Linked DNA regions of Rhodohalobacter sp. SW132. Each later gene encodes a partner of the first gene's protein in a complex. Links are inferred from orthologs where the notes say so. Each region holds a gene or a part of one and is shown on either strand. Other genes may lie near its edges. The genes, in order: dnaB and dnaG.

The links.
Region 2: the proteins of dnaB (region 1) and dnaG are in contact, whole or in part, in a crystal structure (PDB 2R6A), measured with the Geobacillus stearothermophilus proteins. The link is inferred for Rhodohalobacter sp. SW132 from one-to-one orthologs. Residues at the interface, in WP_033016901.1 of Geobacillus stearothermophilus: Ser13, Glu15, Ala16, Gln18, Glu91, Leu92, Asp94, Ala95, Val96, Pro97, Thr98, Ala99, Ala100, Asn101, Tyr104, Tyr105, Ile108; in WP_049624496.1 of Geobacillus stearothermophilus: Lys456, Leu457, Leu458, Pro459, Ala460, Asn463, Ala464, Leu467, Leu535, Leu536, Ile537, Ala538, Gln544, Glu545, Asp548, Tyr549, His552.

The regions. Positions count from the first base shown.
Region 1 is NZ_QUOK01000003.1:440,548-452,529, reverse strand. Bases 4,424-7,351 are described here. They hold dnaB (replicative DNA helicase), read right to left. Parts: upstream 6,683-7,351; coding sequence 5,165-6,682; downstream 4,424-5,164. Other genes in these bases: DYD21_RS08770 (6-bladed beta-propeller), read left to right, coding at 6,964-7,351; DYD21_RS08780 (sorbosone dehydrogenase family protein), read left to right, coding at 4,424-4,901. In the rest of the region: DYD21_RS08790 (long-chain fatty acid--CoA ligase), read left to right, coding at 1-1,091; DYD21_RS08785 (3-hydroxyacyl-CoA dehydrogenase/enoyl-CoA hydratase family protein), read left to right, coding at 1,195-3,573; more of DYD21_RS08780, read left to right, coding at 3,711-4,423; more of DYD21_RS08770, read left to right, coding at 7,352-8,109; DYD21_RS08765 (ThuA domain-containing protein), read left to right, coding at 9,065-11,982. UniProt on the Escherichia coli protein: The main replicative DNA helicase, it participates in initiation and elongation during chromosome replication. Travels ahead of the DNA replisome, separating dsDNA into templates for DNA synthesis.
Region 2 is NZ_QUOK01000002.1:484,661-496,611, reverse strand. The notes cover bases 3,559-6,455. They hold dnaG (DNA primase), read left to right. Parts: upstream 3,559-3,953; coding sequence 3,954-5,957; downstream 5,958-6,455. Other genes in these bases: DYD21_RS06725 (hypothetical protein), read right to left, coding at 6,351-6,455. In the rest of the region: DYD21_RS06755 (DUF4837 family protein), read left to right, coding at 1-543; DYD21_RS06750 (trans-aconitate 2-methyltransferase), read left to right, coding at 582-1,349; sucD (succinate--CoA ligase subunit alpha), read right to left, coding at 1,609-2,475; DYD21_RS06740 (bacteriorhodopsin), read right to left, coding at 2,687-3,550; more of DYD21_RS06725, read right to left, coding at 6,456-6,950; DYD21_RS06720 (hypothetical protein), read right to left, coding at 6,959-7,171; DYD21_RS06715 (SusE domain-containing protein), read right to left, coding at 7,587-8,687; DYD21_RS06710 (RagB/SusD family nutrient uptake outer membrane protein), read right to left, coding at 8,716-10,626; DYD21_RS06705 (TonB-dependent receptor), read right to left, coding at 10,652-11,951. UniProt on the Escherichia coli protein: RNA polymerase that catalyzes the synthesis of short RNA molecules used as primers for DNA polymerase during DNA replication.

The DNA.
Region 1 (11,982 bases):
ATGTGTTTGAGCGGATGATTAGCTATATGTACATCAGCATGGGGTGCAAAATCCATTACATTGAGGTGATCGATGAAGTTCGCGATGATATGGCTTATGTGAAGCCATTTTTCCTGGCTACTGTCCCGCGGCTGCTTGAAAAAATTCAGACCGGTGTGAAGGTGAAAGGCCAGGAGCTGAGCGGCTTAAAGAAAAATCTATACTACTGGGCGATTTATCGCACGGAAGATTACAATCCTGAAAACCCGCCTTCGGGACTGGACGGCATCAAACATAAACTTGCCGATAAACTGATTTATAGCAAAATCCGGGAGCTGTTTGGCGGTAACTTGTCCGGCGTAGTCAGCGGAGGAGCGGCTCTTTCACCGGAGGTGTTCAAATTTATGAACGCGATCGGGATCATTTGCGTGCAGGGGTACGGACTCACCGAAACGTCTCCGGTGATTACGGTGCAGAGGCCGGGCGAGATGCGGATCGGTTCATCGGGTAAAGCTCTTGAAGATGTGGAGATTAAAATTGCAGATGATAAGGAAATCCTCACTCGCGGCCCTCACGTGATGAAAGGCTATTTCAAACTGCCTGAAAAAACTGAAGAAGTTATTACCGGTGATGGATGGTTTAAAACGGGGGATGTGGGGAAAATCGACGATGATGGTTTTCTATACATCACTGATCGTAAGAAATCGATGTTCAAACTTTCCACCGGTAAGTATGTAGCGCCTCAAAATATCGAGAACCGCCTTATTAACAGCGGTTATATCGACCAGGTGGTTGTGATCGGGTACCAGCGGAAATTCTGCTCCGCTTTGATTGTGCCCGCATATGATAACGTGAAAAAACGGCTGAAACGCGATGGATATTCACCATCGGATCCCATCAACAAAGATGAAAAAGTTCTCAATTTGATCCAGGAAGAAGTAGATAAGGCCAATAAAGAGCTCTCACCGTGGGAGAAGGTGAAAAAATTTGTACTTCTGAAGGAAGCGCTTTCTATTGAAGGCGGAGAGCTTACACCAACCCAAAAGGTGAAACGGCCCGTGATAAACGAGAAGTACGAAAAGGAGATAGAATCGATGTATGAAGATGAGTAGTTCTTAGTTCTGAGTTCTAAGTGATGAATTTTTAGTGATGAGTTATACATTTTGAACATACCACTTCATACCTATTTTTCAATGCAAAAATCCGGAAACTACTATGTCTCAAGAATTTCGATCTAAAGTGAAAAACATCCAAAATGTCATCATTCTCGGTTCCGGTGTGATGGGAAGCCAGATCGCGGCGCACTGTGTGAACGCCGGGCTGAATGTAAAGCTGCTGGATCTGAGATCGGATGATCCGGATCAGCCGAATAAAACATCGGAAGAGAATATTGAGAAGCTCAAGAAAATGAATCCTGCGCCGCTTGCGCTGCCGGAATGGGCGGATCGGATAGAGCCGGGAAATTTTGAAGATCACCTGGGATGGATTGAAGATGCCGACTGGGTTTGCGAAGTAATTGTGGAGAGAATGGACATCAAAAAAGAGATGATGGCCAAAATTGAAAAGGTGCGTAAACAGGGAACCATCGTCAGTTCCAATACATCCGGGCTGCCGATTTCGGAAATCAGCGAGGAACAGTCGGATGAGTTTAAAGCGCATTTTCTGGGGACGCATTTTTTCAACCCGCCGCGCTACATGAAACTACTCGAAATCATCCCGACAAAAAGCACCGATGAGGATGTTACGACGTATATGAGCCGGTTTTGTGAAAAGATTCTTGGAAAAGGTGTGGTTCGCTGTAAGGACACCCCGAATTTTATTGCAAACCGAATCGGGGTTTTTTCGATGGCGGCGATGATGCCCTGGTTTTTTGAAGGAAAATTCCGCGCCGAAGAGATCGATTTTCTCACCGGAACACTGACCGGATACTCCAAAGCCGCTACCTTTCGTACTGCAGATATGGCCGGGCTTGATGTGATTAACCATGTTTCTGAAAATCTCTATCCCGCCATACCTGATGATGAACGGCGTGAGGTCTTCAAACTGCCGGAAGCATTTAAAAAGATGGTGGAAGAGGGTGCTCACGGAAATAAAAAAGGGCGTGGATTTTATAAAAAAGTTAAAGGGGAAAAGGGAAATGAATACCATGTTGTTGATCCCGATACGCTGGAGTATGAGCCTCAAAAAGAGGTATCGTTTGAGTCGGCTGAGAAAGCAAAAAAAGAGTTCAAAACAGCGGGTGAGCGCCTGAAATTTCTTGTAAATCAAGATGACGAGGCGGGAAGGTTTTTGTGGAAAATACATTGCGATCTGCTGCTCTATTCGGCGAATCGAATCCCCGAAATTACAGAATCGGCGGAGTCGATCGACCGGGCGATGCAGTGGGGTTTTAACTGGGAGCTTGGGCCGTTTCAGCGATGGGACGCCATCGGCGTGAGCGAATCCGTAAAACGGATGATTTCGGAAGGAAAAGAGGTCCCGGATTCGGTTAAGAAAATGCTCGACAGCGGGCGAAGATCATTTTATAAGGATGGCACCATTTACAATCTGGCAACCGGAGAGATCGATCAGCTCTCCCCGCCGGCAAAAGGTGCGGTTACGGTTGCAGGCCTGAAAACAGGCCCCAATGAAGTTTGGGGCAACAAAAGTGCCGGGCTGTATGATATGGGTGATGGAGTTGCGCTTTTTGAATTCCGAACCAAACAGCAGACACTTGGATTTGAACTGGTTCAGTCGGTTGAACACGCCTGCGATATCGTGAAGGAACAGTTTCAGTCGATGGTTATCGGTCACGATCACGAAAATTTCAGCTACGGTGCAAACTTAAGTGAAGCCGGAAAAGCGCTGAAAGATGGAGATTTTGATCAAATAAAGGAAGCCGTGGAAAATTTTCAGCGGGTTGCGGTTGGATTGCGATATCAGCCGTTTCCGGTTGTTGCTGCCGTTTCGGGCAGATGTTTCGGCGGTGGAGTGGAGTTTATGATGCACTGCGACAAAGTGGTGGCACATCATGAACTTTATTGCGGGTTGGTGGAACTTGGAGTGGGACTCATTCCGGCCGGAGGCGGTACAAAAGAATTGCTGATTCGGGCGATGGAAAATGTAGAGGAGTCGGAAGATGCCGATCCGCTGCCTTATCTGAAACACGCTTTCAAGACAATCGGCCTGGCAAAAGTGTCAGACAGCGCCCGCAAAGCAAAAGAACTGGGCTATCTTCGCGAATCGGACATGATTCTGATGAACCGCGATCTGCTGTTATCGGTGGCGAAGAACCAGGCTGTTTCACTCGCTGAATCCGGGTACAGGCCTCCGGCAGAGCCAAAAATCAAGGTGATGGGGCAGACCGGTAAAAGCGTCCTCGACGTCACGCTCTATAACATGACTGAAGGAAAATTTGCATCTCCATACGATAAAATTCTGGCCGGTAAAGTAGCCGGGATCATGACCGGAGGAAGCCTGAGTGAGCCGCAGGAACTTTCGGAATCCTACATTCTGAAACTTGAGCGAGAGGCAATTCTGGAGTGTTTTCAGGATGAACGAACGCATAAAAGGATGGAACACATGTTAAAGACCGGTAAGCCGCTGAGAAATTAGGGATTGAGTTTTGATGAGAAATAAGTGCTGAACCTGTAGATTCAACCTTTTATTTGGGTTGATGAAACAATCAATTAGATAAGAAGTAGCATAGGAAAACGTTGATTTAACTGAATTTAGAATTCAAAAAATTTCCGATGCGTTTACTATTGCTTTTCCTTCCCCTGCTTCTGTTTCTTTCCTCTTGCGAAACTACCTCCGAGCCGTTTCCCCCGCCTGGCGAAAATGGTGATGAAAGTGCAATTGTAAATGCTTTTCCTGAACTTTCATTCACACGTCCGCTTGACATCCAAAATGCCGGTGACGGAACCGATCGTCTGTTTGTAGTGGAGCAGGAGGGCGTGATATCAGTGTTTTCAAACGATCCGGAAGCGCAGGATGCAGAAGTTTTTCTGGATATTCGGGAAAGGGTAAACGATGGTGCAAATGAACAAGGCCTGCTTGGCCTGGCTTTTCATCCCGATTTTGAAAGCAATAGGTATGTATATGTGAATTATACTGCATACGGACCAAGCCGTACTGTGATTTCACGATTTGAAGTCTCTTCTAATGATCCAAACCGCGCAGATGCAGGAAGTGAAGTCGAGTTGTTGAGCTACAACCAGCCGCAGGGAAATCATAACGGAGGTCACCTGGCATTTGGGCCGGACGGCTATCTTTATATTGCATCCGGCGATGGCGGAGGCGGGGGTGATCCCGGTAATAATGCTCAGGACAGGACCAATCTTTTAGGAGCAATCTTGCGGATTGATGTGGATAATCCTCAGAACGGAAATCAATACGGCATTCCTGCCGATAACCCATTTGTAAATAATAATGAAGGATTCCGTGAAGAGATTTTTGCTTACGGCCTGCGAAACCCCTGGCGATTTAGCTTTGATGCGGAAACCGAAGTACTATGGGCCGCTGATGTGGGGCAGAGTGACCGCGAGGTGATTCACATCATTGAAAACGGACGGAACTACGGATGGAATATTGTAGAAGGATCGATCTGCTACCCTCCGGGATCAAGTTGCGAAACGGACGGCCTCGAGATGCCGGTATATGAATATGATCACAGCCAGGGCGATCGATCCATCACAGGCGGATTTGTATACCGCGGATCTGCCTATCCCCAGCTTTATGGGTATTATATTTACGGCGATTTCATCTCTGGCAGAATTTGGGCGCTCGATATTTCAGATACGGAAAACCCATCAAACACTGAAATCTACAACGCAAACTTCAATATTCCATCTTTCGGGGTTGATGAACAGAACGAAATCTATATTGCCGGTTTTGATGGAACCATCTACCTCCTGGGAAGCGGAGCGGCAGAAGCGCTTTAGGTTTTTTATGGTTTGATGATAGTATTTAACAGACAAAAATATGTTTGATCTCCTCCTCCGCGGGAGGAGACCGCCTCCAGAGCGTCTGCCACAGGCAGGAAAGCGACGAGACAGAGGTGGGTTCGTAGCAGGGGATTTTGCGTGGCTTCGTGGGACCCACCCCTGACCAGTAAAAGTCTCGCTTTGCGATCTTTTGCTGGTCTGTCCCCTCCGGGGAGGGGAAGGTCTCAAATCTATTATCTCTCATCTCAAATCTCAAATCACTAAAACGGTGCATCGTCGCCGCCGGGGTTGTGCGTGGGTGGCGGTGTGGCGGGGCTATCTTCCGGCAGAAATGGAGTATCGCCGTTATCGGCACCGCCCGGCATTGCTCCATCCGTCTGGGTGAGCTTCTCAAATCGGGCATACTGCTTCACGAAATACATGTTGGAGGATCCAACCGGACCGTTACGCTGTTTTCCGATAATCAATTCGGCGAGGCCGTTGGTTGACTGCCCTTCGGCTGTAGTTGTAATTCCATAATACTCCGGACGATAAAGAAAACAGACCACATCGGCATCCTGCTCGATTGATCCCGATTCCCGAAGGTCACTGAGCTGCGGACGCTTATCGCCGCCGCGCTGTTCTACCTGGCGGCTAAGCTGCGAGAGGGCGATGACCGGAACGTTTAACTCTTTAGCCAATCCTTTCAGTCCACGTGAAATCATGGCGATCTCCTGTTCACGGCTGCCGATATCGCGGGAGTTGGCGGTCATGAGCTGAAGGTAATCAACCACAATCAAACCGATATCATGTTCACTTTTCAGACGGCGGCATTTTGTGCGAAGCTCCATCAGGCTCAGGCCGGGAGTATCATCAATAAAAATTTTGGCTGTAAACAGGCGGCTGGCCGCATCGATCAGGCGTTTAAAATCTTCATCTTTCAACTGACCGGTTCGCGCCTGCTGGGCATCAATCCGGGCTTCCATTGTAAGAAACCGCTGAACGAGCTGCTGGGAGGACATCTCCAGGCTGAAAATCGCCACGTTTTTGCGCATCGACTCGTCGGGATAGAGCACCGCATTACGTGCACAGGTTAGCGTAAAAGCCGTTTTTCCCATCGAAGGCCGGGCTGCGATAATAATCAGATCCCCGTTTTGCCAGCCGGATGTGTATTTATCCACATCAAGCCCGGCAGGGACACCGGTTATGCCTGACGGTTTTCCGCGAAGATCTTCGAGATATTGCAGGGTATCTTTCAGCACATCACCAATCGCCTGTGCACTTGCCCGCGATTTTGTATTGGCAATTTCAAAAATTCGCTGCTCGGCTGAATCGAGCGATTCGTAAGCGTCAGTTGTGGAGTCGTAGGCGTTTTTGATGATTTCGTTGCACTGAAGAATCAGCTTTCGTTTAATCGCTTTTTCGGAGATGATCTGTGCATGGTAGCTCACGTTCGCGGCAGAACTGACAGAGCGGGTGAGGTCGGCCAGATAACCGCCTCCGCCTACCGTTTCGAGAAGCCCATTGTCGCGAAGTTCATTTTCAACGGTAAGAAGATCCAGCGGATTATCGCGTTCGTAGAGGTCGTGAAGCGTTTCAAAAATGTGGCGGTGAGCCGGTTTGTAAAAATCTTCGGATTGAAGCTGCTGCAGCGCAATCGTTGCCGCCTCATGTTCAATCAGCATCGCCCCGAGAACAGCTTCCTCAACTTCAGTTGCCTGCGGCGGAACCCGCCCCCCGTCATTCGGGGTGTGACTGCTGTTACCGTTCTGAAAGTTGGGGCCTCTTTGATCTGCCATAAACACAAAAACGTTCTAAAAATGAGCGATAAGCCGGTTTTGAACCTGGAGCCTTGTACCAGAAATGAACCGAAGATGAAACATCAAATTAACAAAAAAGGAGGTGATTCGAGAACGGAAATCGGAGATTATTTTTAAGATTTCATACATAGCATATCATGCAGCTGTAACTCAAGTTTTGGGAGTATAAAGTGTTTAGTTCAGAGGTTTATCACGTTTGGCTTGAAAAATTCAGTCCGGTAAGATACATTCCTCAAATAACCTGAATTCATCTGAGAAAAATGATCAAAAACTATTCTGTTTTATACTTCTTCAATGTTACAATAGCAGTGTTTCTGCTGATTTCCTGCACACCATCAGAAGATTCCGTGTATGATGACCTGAGCGCACCGGATATTGAGATTTCAGAGCTTTTCCAGATAAGTGAAGATACACTGCCTGACGACCTGGTTTTTGGCCGCATCATGCAGCTATTAGTAGCAGAAAGCGGAGAAATTTTGATTGTGGACAATCAGCAGCATTCTATTCACCTGTTCGATAACGATGGTACCTATCTCTCATCTGAACTCACTGAGGGAGAAGGGCCGGGTGAAGTCCGGCAAATCGGGAGAGTATCCCTGTCAAACCAAAATGATCTTTTGCTTTTCGATTGGGCGCAGGGCCGGTTGAGTCACTATCGGCTACAGAATGATACTCAACCCGAACTACATCACATTAATGATTTGAGCCCCGATTTTAATCCGCGTGAATTTCATATGACGGCTGACGGAATAATTTATGTCTTAGAATATCCATCTCCCGTGGAGCCCGATGTGGATGTAATCAAACTGAATAAAGTAGGGGAGAATGGTGAAGCCGATGGCGATCCGGTCATGGAGTTTCAAAGAGACCAGATCATTGAACTTCGGAATGACAACAATCAGCTTCTGGCAACCACATCATCTCCACATCACAGGAGAACGCTCTTTAATTTTTATGAAGACCGGGTGATGATTGGCAACAGCCTGAGGGTTGGATTTGAAAAATATGATCTGTCAACCGGAGAGAGAACCGATTCTGTTGGATTTGCACAACCTGATATTCCACTCACAGAGGCTGAAAAGAGGGAATTCATTGAAGATATTACAGAACAGATGGGATTAGAAGGTGCCCAGATTTCGAACCTGATCAGTCAGATGCCTGACACAAAAGGGAAAGTTCAGATACTCCATTACGATCCTGACGGAGTGGTTTGGATGTATCTAATTGGGGATGATGAGAACCTCAGTGAGGTGTGGATAGCACTGGATGAAAACGGTGAAATTCTGGGCAGAATTACGGATATGCCCGAAGGAATAATCATGAAGGCTCATTCAGGACGACTCTACCAGCTTGCAGAATCGGACACGGGTGAACAGATGATCAATGTTTATTCGTACAGTTTTTGAGGGTGGTTTTTTCCGGATCGGGGTCCGTGATGAGGAGATAGTACGAATCCAGAAGCATGAACAAACCTATCTCATAGAGACGATATACTTGTAGAAAAAAGAGGATCCCAAATCCGGGGTGTTCCGTAGGGACAAAATGTTACTTAGAACGGGCTTTGAGCCAATTTAAAATCCATAACCCTAAAAAAACATACCGTACCTACGGCACGGCGGATGTATATCACCGCCTAAATTTTCTACAAATATAATGCTCCGATGGAGCATGGAGTCCTGAATGATTATTGGGTTGGATTCAGAAGGCTGTGGATGATGTGGTGGACGTAATCGTTTATCTTCCAAATAAGTCATGACGCATCTGATTCGGTATCACCCATTTGGGTTCGTTCGTCAGATTTGAATCATGTGTCCCACGATTTGCTATGCGAGTGGAGATCGTGGATCGGGGTCTGTAGTCACGGGATGGTTCGAATCAAGGGACCTGAAAAACCCGTCTCGTAGAGACGATATATTTGTAGAAATAAAGGGTCCCGAATCCACGATGTTCCGTAGGAACAATATGTTTCTTTGAAAGGGCTTTGAGGCAATTTATAATCCATAAACCTATCAAAATATGCCGTACCTACGGCACGGCGGATGTATATCACCGTCTTAATTTTCTACAAATATAATGCTCCGATGGAGCATGGAGATCTCCATGAAATTTTACTGTGTGATGATTGGAGATCGCGGAAAAGAGTCCGTGATGACGTTTCAAAATAGTGTGCATCTTTTACACCTTCTGGTCTTTTCGGTTCAGCGAACCGAATTACGTAGAAAATCCAGACTATTAAAATGCGATGAGTACCTACAAACTTTCCTGTAGATCTAAACAATTTTAGTAAAGGCAGGTTTTGAACTATTAAATTATTTGTGTATTAATTAGGGCTAAAAAAATAGAAAAATTTATACATCTGCTATGCCTTTAAATCTCGGAGCTGGACGAATATTTATCATCTTTGCTACACTTTTTATCGTTTTTTCATCTTGTAATAGTTTTGAAGAGCCTCGTGTTCTTGTTTTTTCAAAGACGGCTGGTTTTTATCATGCGTCAATTCCCGACGGTATTCAAGCCATTCAGCAGATGGGGGAAGAGCGTGGTTTTGCAGTTGATACAACCACAAACGCAGGTTTTTTTACGGAAGAGAACCTGCAACAATATGCTGCAGTAGTATTCCTGAATACAACTGGTGATGTGCTGAATCACTACGAGGAAACAGAGTTTGAACGTTTTATCCAGGCTGGCGGAGGATTTGTGGGAATTCACTCTGCGGCAGATACCGAGTATCACTGGGGCTGGTACGGCCGCTTGGTCGGAGGATACTTTTCAGATCATCCCGGAATCAACGATCCTCACCCAAATGTTCAGCAGGGAATTCTGGAGGTTGCAGATCCCAATCACCCGATGACTGAGTTTTTACCTGAACGGTGGGATCGTACGGATGAATGGTACAGCTACCGGGATATGTATGATGAAATTAATGTGTTGCTTACCATTGATGAGGAGAGTTACGAGGGCGGAATTTCGATGGGATACCACCCGATAGCATGGTATCACGAATATGATGGGGGAAGAGCTTTTTACACCGGACTGGGTCATACCCCGGAATCTTATGAAGAGGATCTTTTTTTGGATCACCTCTATAAAGGAATCGAATATGCGATTGGGGATAATCGCCTTGATTATTCAAATGCCAGAACCCAGAGTGCACCCGAAGAAAACAGGTTTACAAAGACGATGCTTTCGGAAGGGGAGTTTTTTGAGCCCACGGAAATGGCGATTCTGCCCAATAAAGATATTCTGATTGCCCAGCGCCGGGGCGAGATCTTATTGTACAAAAATGATAGTGGTTCCCTGGTGCAGGCCGGCATGCTTGATGTGTACCACGAAACGGATGTAGAGAGAGTGAATGCCGAAGAGGGGGTTGTTGGGATGACCGCAGACCCGGACTTTCAGGAGAATAACTTCGTCTATATCTTTTACTCACCGGCCGATACTTCTGTAAACCGTTTGTCGAGGTTTACACTGATCAATGACCGTCTTGAAATGGAGTCTGAAACAACGGTTCTTGAGTTCTACTCGCAGCGGGATATCTGTTGTCATACAGGCGGGTCACTTACATTCGACAGTGACGGACACCTGTTCCTTTCAACCGGAGATAACTCAACACCCTTTAATCAGCCGAATCAGCCCCATCAGCTTGACGGATACGCTCCGCTGGATGAACGCCCCGGTTTTGAGCAGTATGATGCCCGGAGAACATCAGGCAATACCAACGATTTGAGAGGTAAAATTCTTCGAATTATAGTGAATGAAGATGGCAGCTATGATATTCCGGAAGGAAATCTCTATCCTGTGGGTACCGAAAAAACACGTCCTGAGATTTATGTGCAGGGAACTCGGAATCCCTATAGAATTTCGGTGGATCCTAAAACAGGGGATTTGTATTGGGGAGATGTTGGCCCGGATGCCAGGGCAGACAGTATAGGTGTGCGCGGATCCCTTGGATATGATGAAATTAATGTGGCACGAGGGGCTGGACATTTTGGATGGCCTTTTTTCGTAGGGGATAATTTTCCCTACAACGAATACGATTATGCAACCGGTACACCGGGTGAGGTCTTTGATCCGCAAAACCCGGTGAACAATTCACCACATAACACAGGGCTAAGGGAACTGCCACCTGCAAAACCTGCACTCATCTGGTATCCATACACAGCTTCAGAGGAGTTTCCGCTTGTAGAAACCGGCGGCAGAAATTCGATGGCCGGTCCGGTTTACTATTCAGATCTGTATCCCGGGGGAAGTGGTTTACCTGAGTATTATGATGGAAAATTATTTATTTACGATTGGATTCGAGACTGGATCCGTGTGGTAACTCTGCATCCGGATGGAGAGTACTCTAAAATGGAACCTTTTATGGACCAGACTCAATTTAATGCCATCATGGATATGGAACTTGGCCCGGATGGGAACCTGTATATTCTGGAATATGGAAAAGGGTGGTTCTCCAGAAACCCTGATTCCGGCCTATCAAGAATTGATTTTAATCCCGGAAATCGCGCTCCGGTTGTTCATTCGATTCATGCAGACAGAACATCAGGCCTGCTTCCATTCGAAGTGATATTCTCTGTTGAAGCGGAAGATCTGGAGGGAGACCCGATGAGCTATACCTGGGAAATCAGTTCTGGAGAAGTTATTGAGACGGATGAACCTGAACTGCATCATACGTTTGAGCAGATCGGTGATTATACGGCATCTGTTACTGTTCAAGATTCAGAAGGTCTCTCCGCAGAATCCGAATCCATTTCAGTATATGCTGGTAACACAGCCCCGGAAGTTCATATTGATATACACGGCAACCGATCGTTCTATTTTCCCGGCAAGAACGTACAGTATAGTATTCGGGTTCATGACGAAGGCCCTGATGGAATATCAACCACTATTGATCCTGGAAATCTTTTTGTTTCTGCAGATTATATTGAAATGAGCGAAGATATGGATGAAACTTCAGGAACTGAGGGGCACCTGGTATTTACGGAAGTGATGTCTGGTAAAAACCTGGTTTCAACATTGGGATGCAGGGCCTGTCATCATCAGGTAAACCCCTCGGTAGGACCATCATACCAGGAAATAGCGGATCGGTATAAAGATGAAAATGATTCTGCCAGTTTTATTGCAGATCGAATCATCAGCGGCAGTTCGGGAATATGGGGTGACGTTGCCATGCCCGCACATTCCGATATGGCTGAAGAAGATGCCTATAGAATTGTTGCCTGGATTGAATCATTGAGTGAAGAGGAAGATCTGCCTGAATCGCTGCCGGCAGAAGGTTC
Region 2 (11,951 bases), on another replicon or contig:
GTATCCGATTCGCTATGGGAAAATCACGGATGGAAAGTGAGGATGCAGCACGATTATATCCAGGTTATCGATTCAACAAATGCTGTGATGTTCCGACGCTACCTGCCCGATAATAACCGCTGGATGTGGGCCTGGTGGCAGGATGGGGTGGAAGATCCCGACTTTATCAATGCTGACTGGATTAATGCAAAACGCGATTCACTGATGGAATACCTGGTGCAGGGGGAACGCGATGGCTCGTATGTAACCACCGATTACCGAAGGCCACTTGAGACACGTTCCATTGACAGAGACGATCGCCTGACCGCGTATGAAACCATGGGTATCTGGCGGATGACAAACGACTTTATGGGCGGCCCGTTTGTGCACTTCACATATCATGATCCCGAGACGAACCGGCTCTTTATGGTTGAGTATGCCCAGTTTGCACCCAGAGTGAATAAACGCCGGTTTGTAAGGCAGTTTCAGGCGATGGGACGAACGTTCGAAAGCGATTCAACTTGGGTTACCACACGTTCCGAAGAAATTACAGGGTTGGAGTAAATCGTCAAGATAATTAGAGTTGAACGTAATAACCGTTGATGAACAATACTGATAGTCCTCATTCCCTCGCTGAGTACAAAATAAATTCAGGTCCAGAGAAAGATTCCGCTGAACGAATGGCCAAATCCCTGGAGCCGTGGCGTTTTTCCATACCCGTCGGTCCCATTTTGGAAACAGGTGCAGGAGTAGGTCATTTCACGGAATATCTGATAAAGATGTTTCCCGAACGTGACATTGAAGTGATGGATCCTGATTCTGAAAAAATCGCCTTTCACAATGATTTTTATCCAGATACGGATCGGCTAACCCGGGAGGCGAGAGATCCGGAAAATGATCCGCCCGATGAGCTTAATTACGCCCTGATTTGCGGTCATCACACCGTTCAGTCATTTACTCAGCCTGCAACAGCTCTCGAAAGACTTAGCCGGTCTTTGAAAGTAGACGGGCTGATGCTGATGTCATTTCCAGGCGAAGATTCCTTTAAAGAGTGGAGATCAGTTTGTCTTGATCTCGGTATTCCCTATACAGGCCGGCAGCTTCCTCAAACCGAACCGCTGGTGATTCATCTGTCAATGGGACCGGTTCAGGTCGATTTTTATGAAGATCAGTCGGTTCACTATTTTGAATCATTTGAAGATTTTTTGATTCAATTCAAAAAGAGCGGTGTGAATGCACAAAAAGATGACAGGATGCTTACCCGGAAAGAGATCAAGCTTTTAAATGAAAACTGGAAGGAGAGGAGTGAAGGAAGAATCGGGCTGACCTACCATAATGTGTTTCTGGCAGTGAAGCGGATCGCTGAGTAGTTGAATTGAAGTGGAAACCAAATGCTGCTCTGTTTTTCGCAGATTTTCGCTGTGTATATCGCAGAGTTACGCTGATAGGCCCAGAATGGATTGTGAATGATCTGCGTAAATCAGCGGATTAATCAGCGCGCCTCTGCACGAATAAAAGACCTGTAAACGTTAGATGATGAATATTTTGGAAAATGGTTCTACAAAAAAAAGCCATTTCCGATCACTCAGAAATGGCTTTTAGGCTGTCAACCGATTATGGATTAAGTGCTTAGAGCATTTCTTTCAGTGTTGATCCGATTTCGGCGGGGCTGTCAACCACGGTGATCCCTGCATCACGCAGTGCTTTTTTCTTATCCTGGGCAGATCCTTTTCCGCCTGAGATAATTGCACCGGCATGACCCATGCGGCGTCCGGGAGGTGCTGTACTTCCGGCGATAAATGCTACAACCGGCTTGTCTACATTATCTTTAATATAGGCAGCAGCCTCTTCTTCGGCTGTTCCGCCGATCTCGCCAATCAGTACGATTGCTTCGGTATCGGGATCATCCTGGAACAGTTTTACAGCGTCGAGGTGATTGGTTCCGATAACGGGATCACCGCCAATTCCAATTGCTGTGGTTTGTCCGAGTCCGGCTTTGGAAAGCTGGTCAACGGCTTCGTAAGTGAGTGTTCCGGATCTTGAAATCAGTCCGATGTTACCCGGTTCAAAAATATCTGCCGGCATAATTCCGATTTTTGCTTCACCCGGTGTGATAACTCCGGGGCAGTTTGGCCCGATCAGAACAGCACCGTGGCTCTTTACAATTTGTTTTGCTATGATCATATCAGCAACGGGAATTCCTTCGGTGATGCAAATAATCACTTTAATTCCTGCAAATGCCGCTTCAGAAATTGCATCGCCGGCAAAGGGTGGGGGAACAAAAATTACAGATGTATTTGCCTGCTCTTCTTTAACCGCATCGGCAACTGTGTTAAATACCGGCAGATCGAGATGGGTTTGACCACCTTTACCGGGGGTTACTCCACCGACTACATTCGTACCGTACTCAATCATCTGTTCCGCGTGAAAGGTCCCTTCGCTACCGGTAAACCCCTGAACAACGAGGCGGGTATCCTTACCAACTAATACACTCATCTATATCAAATTTAATTAATGGATTCCGTTTCTTTTCATCGGGTGGAATATAGCCTTCCTACTGCAGATTTACCAACGATTGCGAGTGTTGTGCAATTTTTGACATCCCTTTAAAAATCAGGCTCTGTTTTCTTTAGGGTTATAAAAATATCAGACATAAAAAAACCCGGATGCTGCTGACACCCGGGTTTTTTGTGGGGTTAAGAATTTATCAGAGTGCGTTTTTCATAGTTTCGTAATCGTATCCTTCGGCCTTACTCATCTCTTGAGCAGCGAGCGTGAGGAAGATACCGTAGATCACCTTAGAACTAACATCAGCAATTGTATAGGTAATGTGTCGCCCTACAACAAGTGTTTCGCTCAAGACAGGATCGAGTGTCATTGTGAGATATGGCATCAGATATGCACCGGGATAGAGCATCCAGGAGAATAAAAAGAGTACCCAAATGTACCCGAGATATTTTTGTGCTTTTGGAGGAGCGCCTTCTTTTCCTTCGCTGATCACCCGCTTCATCAGAATAAGAATATGAACAAAGAAGATGGTTGAGATGAATCCCCAGACGAAGAATAATGTCGGGTTGGTTACTTCGTAAAACTGTCCAACGTATCCTGTGAGGATCATAGCTGTACCCGAGAACCAGAATTGATTTCTGATGGAACTGAAATCACTTTTGGTGAGCGTAACCACGAACAGAATCTGGAAGAGCAGCATCGGGACATCAATCAGCCAGTTCAGATAGCGATATCCGTTATTGAACAGGTCGTTACCGTCGCCCAATACATATCGGGCAGTATCAGCGTCATAAACCATTGCGCTTGTCCAGTTCTGCGACTGTACATAGAGCAGCAGAAAAGCAGAGACCATAACCACACCGGAGAGTACGGATGAGGTTCTGTATTTAGGAGCTACGGTTTTTATGGTTAGAACGAAGTAAAGAAGACCGGCCAGCATAATTGCAAAACCGAGCGTTAGAACGTGAGCAGACATCTGGTACGCCATTTCGGTATACCCTTCAGCCGCACCTACATAGTTTTCAAATGTGGCATTACCCAACATTTCGATTAAAGCTTCCATAGTTATTGATTTGATTTGGGGTTATTGACATGTCCCGCTAACACCCCGGTTATTTGGAAAGTTCAATATTTACAGAAATTATTGAAAATAGATTTTGACTGATATATGTCCCACAAATGACAGAAGAAAAATGGAATGACATTCAGTTCATTCTCTCTTGTTTAGGAAGGGAACCAATAGTATTTAAAATCTAAATTGTTCACGTTCGTTCCGATGATTCATCAAGATTTGTTATGCAAAATTTGTAAGTTTAGCCCGGGTCTGGGGATGGATATTTTGGTTACTGTAATTGAGTTTTCTAATAGCAGCATCATATATGAAGAGGCCATTTTTTGTAAACTCACTGTTCCGACTCAAGGATTTGATCAACGATTTTTTTTATGACTGATTTTAAAAGCAGCAGATGACAGGTGACGATAAAAAAGAAGAAATTCGGGAAGCAGCCGATATTGTTGAGGTGATCAACGATTACGTCCGCCTCAAGAAATCCGGGAACGGCTTTGTGGGTTTGTGTCCGTTTCATGATGAAAAAACGCCTTCTTTTCACGTTACTCCACGCATGGGGATTTATAAATGTTTTGGCTGCGGGGAGAGCGGGGACGTCTATAATTTTATTATGGAGATGGAGGGTGTGAGTTTTCCCGATGCGATGAAAACACTTGCCGATCGCTACGGAATTGATCTGCCCAAACCGGAAGAGTCGGAGAAATACAAGGAAGAGAGTCATCTGCGGGAGGGAGTGCTCCATGCCCTGAAATATGCAGGACTTTATTATCACAGGCAGCTTCATGAAAGCAGTGATGCGAAAAAAGCGAGAGAGTACCTGAATAGCCGCGGATATGATGACAAAATCATCCGAACATTCGGCCTGGGATACGCACCCGGCGGCGGTGATTCCCTGCTAAAGGAAGCAGAAAAGGAGGGGATCAAAGAGGAGTATCTTGCGGAGTCAGATCTCATCAAACCGAGCAATCGCGGCGATGGATTTTATGACACCTTCCGGGACCGGCTGATGTTTCCGATTTTCAATCCTTCGGGTAAGGTCATTGCGTTTGCCGGCAGAATACTGAATGAAAATAAAAAAACGGCGAAGTATGTAAACTCCGCCCAAACCATCGCCTACAACAAAAGTGAAGTGGTGTATGGGGTTAACTTTGCGAAAAATGATATTCGTAAGGAAGAGGAGGTCATTCTGGTTGAAGGGTACACGGATGTGATTACCATGTATCAGCACGGAATTAAAAATGTGGTGGCTTCAAGCGGTACTTCTCTTACATCAAAACAGATCAATATTCTGCAGCGGTACGGCAACCGCATTGTGATGATTTATGATGCGGATGAAGCCGGACAAAAAGCGATGGAACGCGGGTTGAAAATTGCACTTCATGAAGGTATGGAGGTGAATTTGCTGGAATTGCCCGATGGTGAAGATCCCGATTCGTTTGTGAAGCAGTTTGGCAAGGATTCCTTTCTGAATCTAAAAAAAGAGAAGGCGGAAGATTTTATATCCTTCACCATTCATAAGGCGGAAAAGAAAGGAGACCTGGAGAAGCCCGGCGATCGTGCCCGGCTGATCCATACGATTCTGGAACAGATTGCCGAAATTCCTGAGGAGATTCAGCGCCAGGTGTATGTGCAGCATCTGCACCAGAAAACGCAGCAATACCGCAAGGGGAGTGACCGGGAGCTGTTTCAGCAGCTTGAAAAATTTATCGCAGAAAAACGCCGGGCAGAACAGCGATCGAAACGACGTGAACAGTCTGCACCGGTTTCAACTCCGAATGATCCGCGGCCTGCTCCGCCGCAGGAAGGGGCTGCCAGGTCTAAACCGGCTCCTGAAAAAAAGCGGCCGTTTTACGAAAAAGAGATTATTCGGCTGCTTCTGACTTTCGGACCAAAAATGCAGAAATTTATCGGTCATAACGTTGGGGCGGATCAAATTGAGGATGAACAACTCAGGGAATTTTACGAAGATATTATGACCCGCCACATCAAGGAACAAGAAATTTCGGTGGAGCACTATTCCAGCCGTGATCAGCCGTTTCCTTCGCTGCTGAGCGATATTTTACTCGAACGATATTCCGTTAGTGAAAACCACTCCAAAGCGACCGGCAATGAGTTCAAAAAAGATAAATTTCCGTTCAAAAGCGCCAAATCAGCGATGAAAGCCCTGCGCCTGCACTTTTATGAACGCAAACGAGCCGAGCTTTCCCAGCTATTAAAAGAGGGAGACACGGACGAACGTCAACGTTTTATGAAGATGATTTCCAAAGTTCAGAAAGAGATCACAAAAATTCAGAAAATGTCTGCCGACATGCTTTTTGATGATCCGGATTTTATGGATGATGACTCGTCGGATACCATCATTCAGGAGACGTTTGAGTATAAGATGAAAGGGGAGAAGTAGGGGAATCAGTTTGCCAGCACTCGGTGTGCAACAGTGGTTAAGCTTGTACTTGAGTGGTTTGATACGGAAGTTTTATTTGAACTGGTAGAAGAAAACGGGAAAACAAAAGTAACCCTTGTACCTAACGGATGGCAAGAATTAACCGAATTTTACCGATTGTGCAACTTCAACCGGAGCTTTTTTCACTTTAGCTCGAAAAATATTGCGAAAATGGAAAAGGAATTCTGTTTCAGGAACGGTAATTTTAAACAATTAAGCTTGATAACAACTTAACAGCTATTTATAAAAGACAGTTTTCTGTATCTGTGTTTACAACTGAATGATTTCATCTTCCCACTGAGAAATCAGAATGATTTATAATATATATTTTTCCAGTCCGGCTATTTGCACCCGTCATTCTACAATATTCACTGACGTTTCAAGCACCGATCCGTCCGGCTGTTCATAACTGATCGTCAGCACCATACCTGGTTCAAGGATGAGCAGTTCCTCCAGTTCCTCCCAGCGGAAAAGTCTGAATACTTGCCGTATACTCTCACTACAATTCTCTTCATCTGCAGTGTTCAGTTGATTCATTGCTTTAAGAAAAAGCCCTTCTGCAGGCTCCATGAACCAAAAATTAGGATGATCCCGGATTTCCCGAATCTCTTCTGCTGTTATTTCCTCCTGTTTTAGATATACATTGATCACGTAGCGGGAAGGTACACGATATGCATTTTCAATACCCTCTTTCTGTTTGACCCACTCCGCCAGCATTTCAATAGTCTCTTCAGATACTATTCGTCCCCCGCCTTCTGTACAAGGAGCGTATCCACGATCTTCATTTTCCTCTTTCCCACCAATTAGAGCCAGGGATGCATGATTCCGAAATACTTCCTCTAAGTCCTCCGGCGGGAAAAAATCCCACCATTGAAAACCGCTCACTGTTACCTGTTCGCCGACATCGGTGGAAAGTATAAGCTCTAGTGGCTCATCGAGGCCGGGTGTATACACATCGCGTGTTACATTACCCCGTACAATAAACGATTCACCGACAGCCCATTTTTTTTGTTGAAAAAAATGTTGAGACGCAACAGTTCGGGCGGAAAAACTGAAACGGGGTTTTCTTCCTCGTTCTCTTCAAGGTCCTCCGCGGCGCCGCTCAGATCACAGCCTGCAGTCAGGAACACCAGGAGAAGGATAAGTCCAGTGAATTTATATCTCGTCATTTTCATTGCTTCCTCCGTCTTTTTTAATTGGTGGCCACAGGATGAACCGTTGATTCTACCGTCCGTCCGGTATTGTCGGTCACTTCTAACTTCAATTCGAACGATTGAGTAACGATTGTGCGGCAGGAGGATATGTACGTGCAACTCTTAATACGACATATATGGTAAAATAAAAGAATTTGATAATTATACTAATGGAAGTTTAAAAATAATAAATACATAAAGGATCAGGTTTATTAAAATGGATCTCTCAATTTAACGCGCTACCCGGTATCAGAAGTATTTTCAAGACAGACTTTAAAGTCTTCTTTGGTAAGTTCAAGAAAATCTTTTTTTGATTTTTTATTCAAATCAAATAAAAAAAGCCCGATCCGAATTTCTTCAGAGCGGGCTTTGATAATTTTAGAGTTGCGTGAATTGATTACTGCTGCTGAACGGATCCTGTGTTATTTCTGAAATCCAGTTCAATTGTATATTCACCGGCAGGACTGATGTTGACGCGATCCTGGTCGCCCCCGGTACCGCGAAATTCAATTTCGCCACCGAAGATCATAAACTCTGACTGCCACCAGTCGGTGAACCAGCCGCCATCATACCAGGCATACATCCTGAGTTCTTCAGAATTGAGCTCCCGGGTGATTGTCAGGAGTTCGTTTTCGTTGTCCACGTCAAAACGTGCATCCTGGTTTGCGGTATCCCAGCTTCCCACGGTTTCACCGATCAGGTAAACCTGCGGATCAACAACGGCAATCTCTTCTGTTTCATAGTTTACAACAACCATGTAATAGCCTGATTCTTCAGGTTCTGGCATGTTATCACCTCCAAACTCAACGACGCCGTCAACGGGTGCTTCACCGTTGTATCCAAAATCATTGCCCCAATCCTGTTCGGGAGCAAACTTATATCCCGGATCATCAACACCAGCTTCAATCCATACGATTTTCCAGAACAGATGTGGTTTATCGTATACCGGAATCATCGGCAGATCAACGGCGCCCCAATCCCAGCCGCCCACGCTGTTTCCAATCATGAAGAGCTCTTCGGGAAATGTGACATCTACTTCGGTTTCGTATGGTGTGAAACCAAGTGTGAAGACATCCGAATATCGGTCTTCAACTGAATCGTTTACATGAGCACGAATTCTCATATCTACGGTTGTCTCCTCGCTAAATGGGAGGCCGGCATCAAGCAGAATAGCATTTACTTCACCTACCGTCATCGTGATGGATGTTTGGGTTGTTTCAGCAAATGTAACAGGATTTTCGAATCCGCTGTTGTCTGCATCCATCTGGATGGTATAGGTTACAGCAGCCGAGAACCCGTAATCCGGTGCGTCCCACGAGAGGGTGAACAATTCATCATCTGCTTCCTCCTCGTTGAGTACAAAACTTTCGCCACCACTATGTGATGTAAGGGCAGGAGAGCTTCCATCGGAATTGATCGTGGGCCCTACCGAGTCTTCACACGAGGTGAAGACCAGCAGGCCAAGAATCGCAATTGTTGATATAATTAATTTTTTCATGACTCTTAAATCTTATGAGTTAAAAAGGTTAGTAGCCTGGGTTCTGTGTCAGGTTCAGGTTGGAATTGATATCAGAAGACGGGATCGGGAAGATCTCATATCGCTGATTTGTTCCGGTTCCTTCCTGTTGGTTTCCTTTCCAGGACCATACGTACTCATTGCCAGTATATTGGCCGAATCTTCTAAGATCGGTTCTTCTGTGGCCTTCCCAGTAGAGTTCCCTGGCACGCTCATCGAGGATAAAGTCAAGGTCGAGTTCTCCTGCCGTGATATTCGCAATGTCGTTTCCGTATGCTCGTTCCCTGAGTTGATTAACCAGGTTTACCGCACGGGTTTCGTCGCCGCCGGTGGCACCCCGGAGTGTTGCTTCAGCATACATCAGGTAGACATCGGCAAGTCGGAACTTTGGAAAATCAGTATCAGCGTATTCGAGTCGCTTTCCGGGCTCTCCGGTGCGCGTTACGTTTTTCCATTTCGTGACGGCAAATCCGTCGTTGAACGTACGCCAGTCATTAATTTCGAGAGTCTGACCGTCTGTGTGGAACATGGCACGTCGTTCGGCCGGTGTTACGCTGTAGGTCATCTCATTAAGATCCACAACAATGGTATGCAAACCTGCCTGTGGAATAATCAGATCGTCACCTGCGCTATCCAGTTCACCATCTTCACCACCCCAGTCACCGGCATCCCAGTTACTTTCGGCTGTGAATTTAAAGGGAACTCCAGCATTAGCAAAATAGACCTGGCCGGTGTATACATCGTCACTGTTTTGTGAAATCAGTGCAGGAGCTTCGCCCGGTGACCAGTCGTTGCCATATCCGCTGGCAGCCTGGTAACCACCCGGTACATAAATGGTTGGATAGTTTCCGGTGTTTTCAGTTTCAAAACCTGAAAACCGATCTCCGGTATCGCCAAAGATAGAAACGAACTCAGGAGTTACCCTGTGGCCGGCCCATCCGCCATCCATACCGAATGAGCTTGCGCTCATGCTTCCGCCGATGGCAGCATGAATAATAAAGTTGGTTCCGCCAAATGTTTGCAAATTGTCACCATCAAACCGAATAGGGAAGATGATGCCATCTGCCTGGTCATTATCTGCAAGGAAAAGGTACTCATAATTTTCATCGAGCTGATATCCGCCCTCGTCGATCACAAGTTCTGCGTATGTGAGTGCGTCTGTTGCACGGTTTTCACCGATATATACTTCCGCATTCAGGTAGAGCTTGGAGAGGAGTGTCCAGGCTGCACCACGATCGGCACGGCCGTAGTCATTTTGACCTGGCGCAGGAAGTTCATCCAGAATATCAATCAGTTCACTTTCAATGTAGCTGAACAGATCTTCCGGAGTTGTAGGATTTGGCATGTATGCGCCAATCGGGTCGGCTTCTGTTGTAAACGGCACATTTCCGCCGTACAAATCAAGTGCGTGCCAATAGCTGAGAGCTCTTAAAAACCGGGCTTCCGCTTCGTAACCCCGAATCACATCTTCGTTGCGCTGCTGTGTTTCACGAATAAATTCATTCGTGAGGGTCACTTCGTAAAAAATCCGGCTATACATTCCCATCACAAAGTCATTCGATGCACCCCATGAGTGGAAATTAAATTCCGGGAGACCGGGATCGTTCCAGGCAACTACACCCTCATCTGTGGTGAGAACCTGGTGCACAAAATATTGACGAATGTAACTTGAAAAGCCTTCATCAATTCCCTGAATGTCCGGCATTCCGGCGGGGCCCTGCTGGCCAGTTGCTGAAAATCCGGCATATAATTTTGCTAAAACCTGGCGAAAATCGTCAGGAGTATCATACACATCAGCAGATGTAACTACGCTGTCGTCAATCGGTGAGGTATTCAAACTATCCACACAAGAGACTGTAGCGAACGCAACGGTAAGCGCCAGTAATACAAATGCTGCAATTTTTAATTCTTTGTTAAACATAATCTTCATCTTTAAGATTTTTCAATTAAAAGTTGAGATTGAGTCCCAACACAAATGTTCTTGGTCGTGGATAGAGATTGTAGTCAATTCCGCCAAACACTTCGGGATCCTGCCCGCTATACTCTGTTAGAGTAAATACATTCTGAACAGTAGCTGATACCCTCATGGAGGTCGCAGTATTGAGCAGATTTTCAAATCTGTATCCTACGGAGACATTGTCCAATCTCAAGAACGATCCATCCTCAACAAAGTGGTCGGTTCGATACTGGGCATTTGTAAAGTTCGTATCTCTTACATAACTGGTTGGATTCGTTAAAAACCCGGTGTTGTTGAAAGTCTGGCTTACGATTGCGTTATCAGACGCTACGTTGTTATAAACGTAGTTTCCAAAACTTGCACGGGCAGAGAACGATGCGTCCCAGTTTTGATACTCATAACGGGAAGAGAGGCCAAATGTCCAGTCTGCGTTCGGGCTCTTGAAGCGATATTTATCGTTTTCATCAATGACGCCATCGCCATTCCTGTCAACATAAAGACCTTCGATTGGGTTTCCATCGTTATCATATACCTGTTCATATACAAAGAATGCACTTCTTGGATGCCCGACACTGTGAACCTGGACAGTGTTACCCGTACCACCTGCAATTCCTCCAACTTCAACACCGAGATAGTTCGGGTCGTCAACAGTTGTTAGTCTGGTGATTTCATCAATCGTGTAGGTAGTATTAAAGGTTACCTGCCAGAAAGTGTCTTCTGTTGAGATCAGACGTGTTGTAATGTCGAATTCCAAACCTTGCACGTCCAGGGTTCCTACGTTAGAGAGGATACGGTTTGTGAAGTTAGTTCCCGCAGGTACCGGGATCACGTTGAGAAGGTCGTCTGTTTGACGGTAGAAGTATTCAACAGAACCAAAAATCTGTTCGTCGTTGAAACTGTAATCCAGACCTACGTTGTAGGTTGTGGTTTCTTCCCATTTCAGGCCAGCATTGTATCCTTCAGGCCGAAGTGTTGTGATGAACTCATTTCCGAATGGATAACGCGCTGTATTTTCACTGAATGTGTATTGAGGAAGGTATGGGTAATTACCCTGGCCAATTCGCTGCTGACCGGTTACACCGTAACCAAGACGCAGTTTCAGTTCACTCAGGCGATCAAAATCGGAGAGGAAGTTCTCTTCATGCAATTTCCAGGCGAAGGCAAATGAAGGGAAAAGACCCCATCGGTTATCTTCAGAAAACCGGGAAGTTCCGTCGTACCGGAGTGTACCGGTGAACAGGTATCGGTCGAAGAGTGAGTAGTTTGCCCGCCCAAAGAATGATACAATG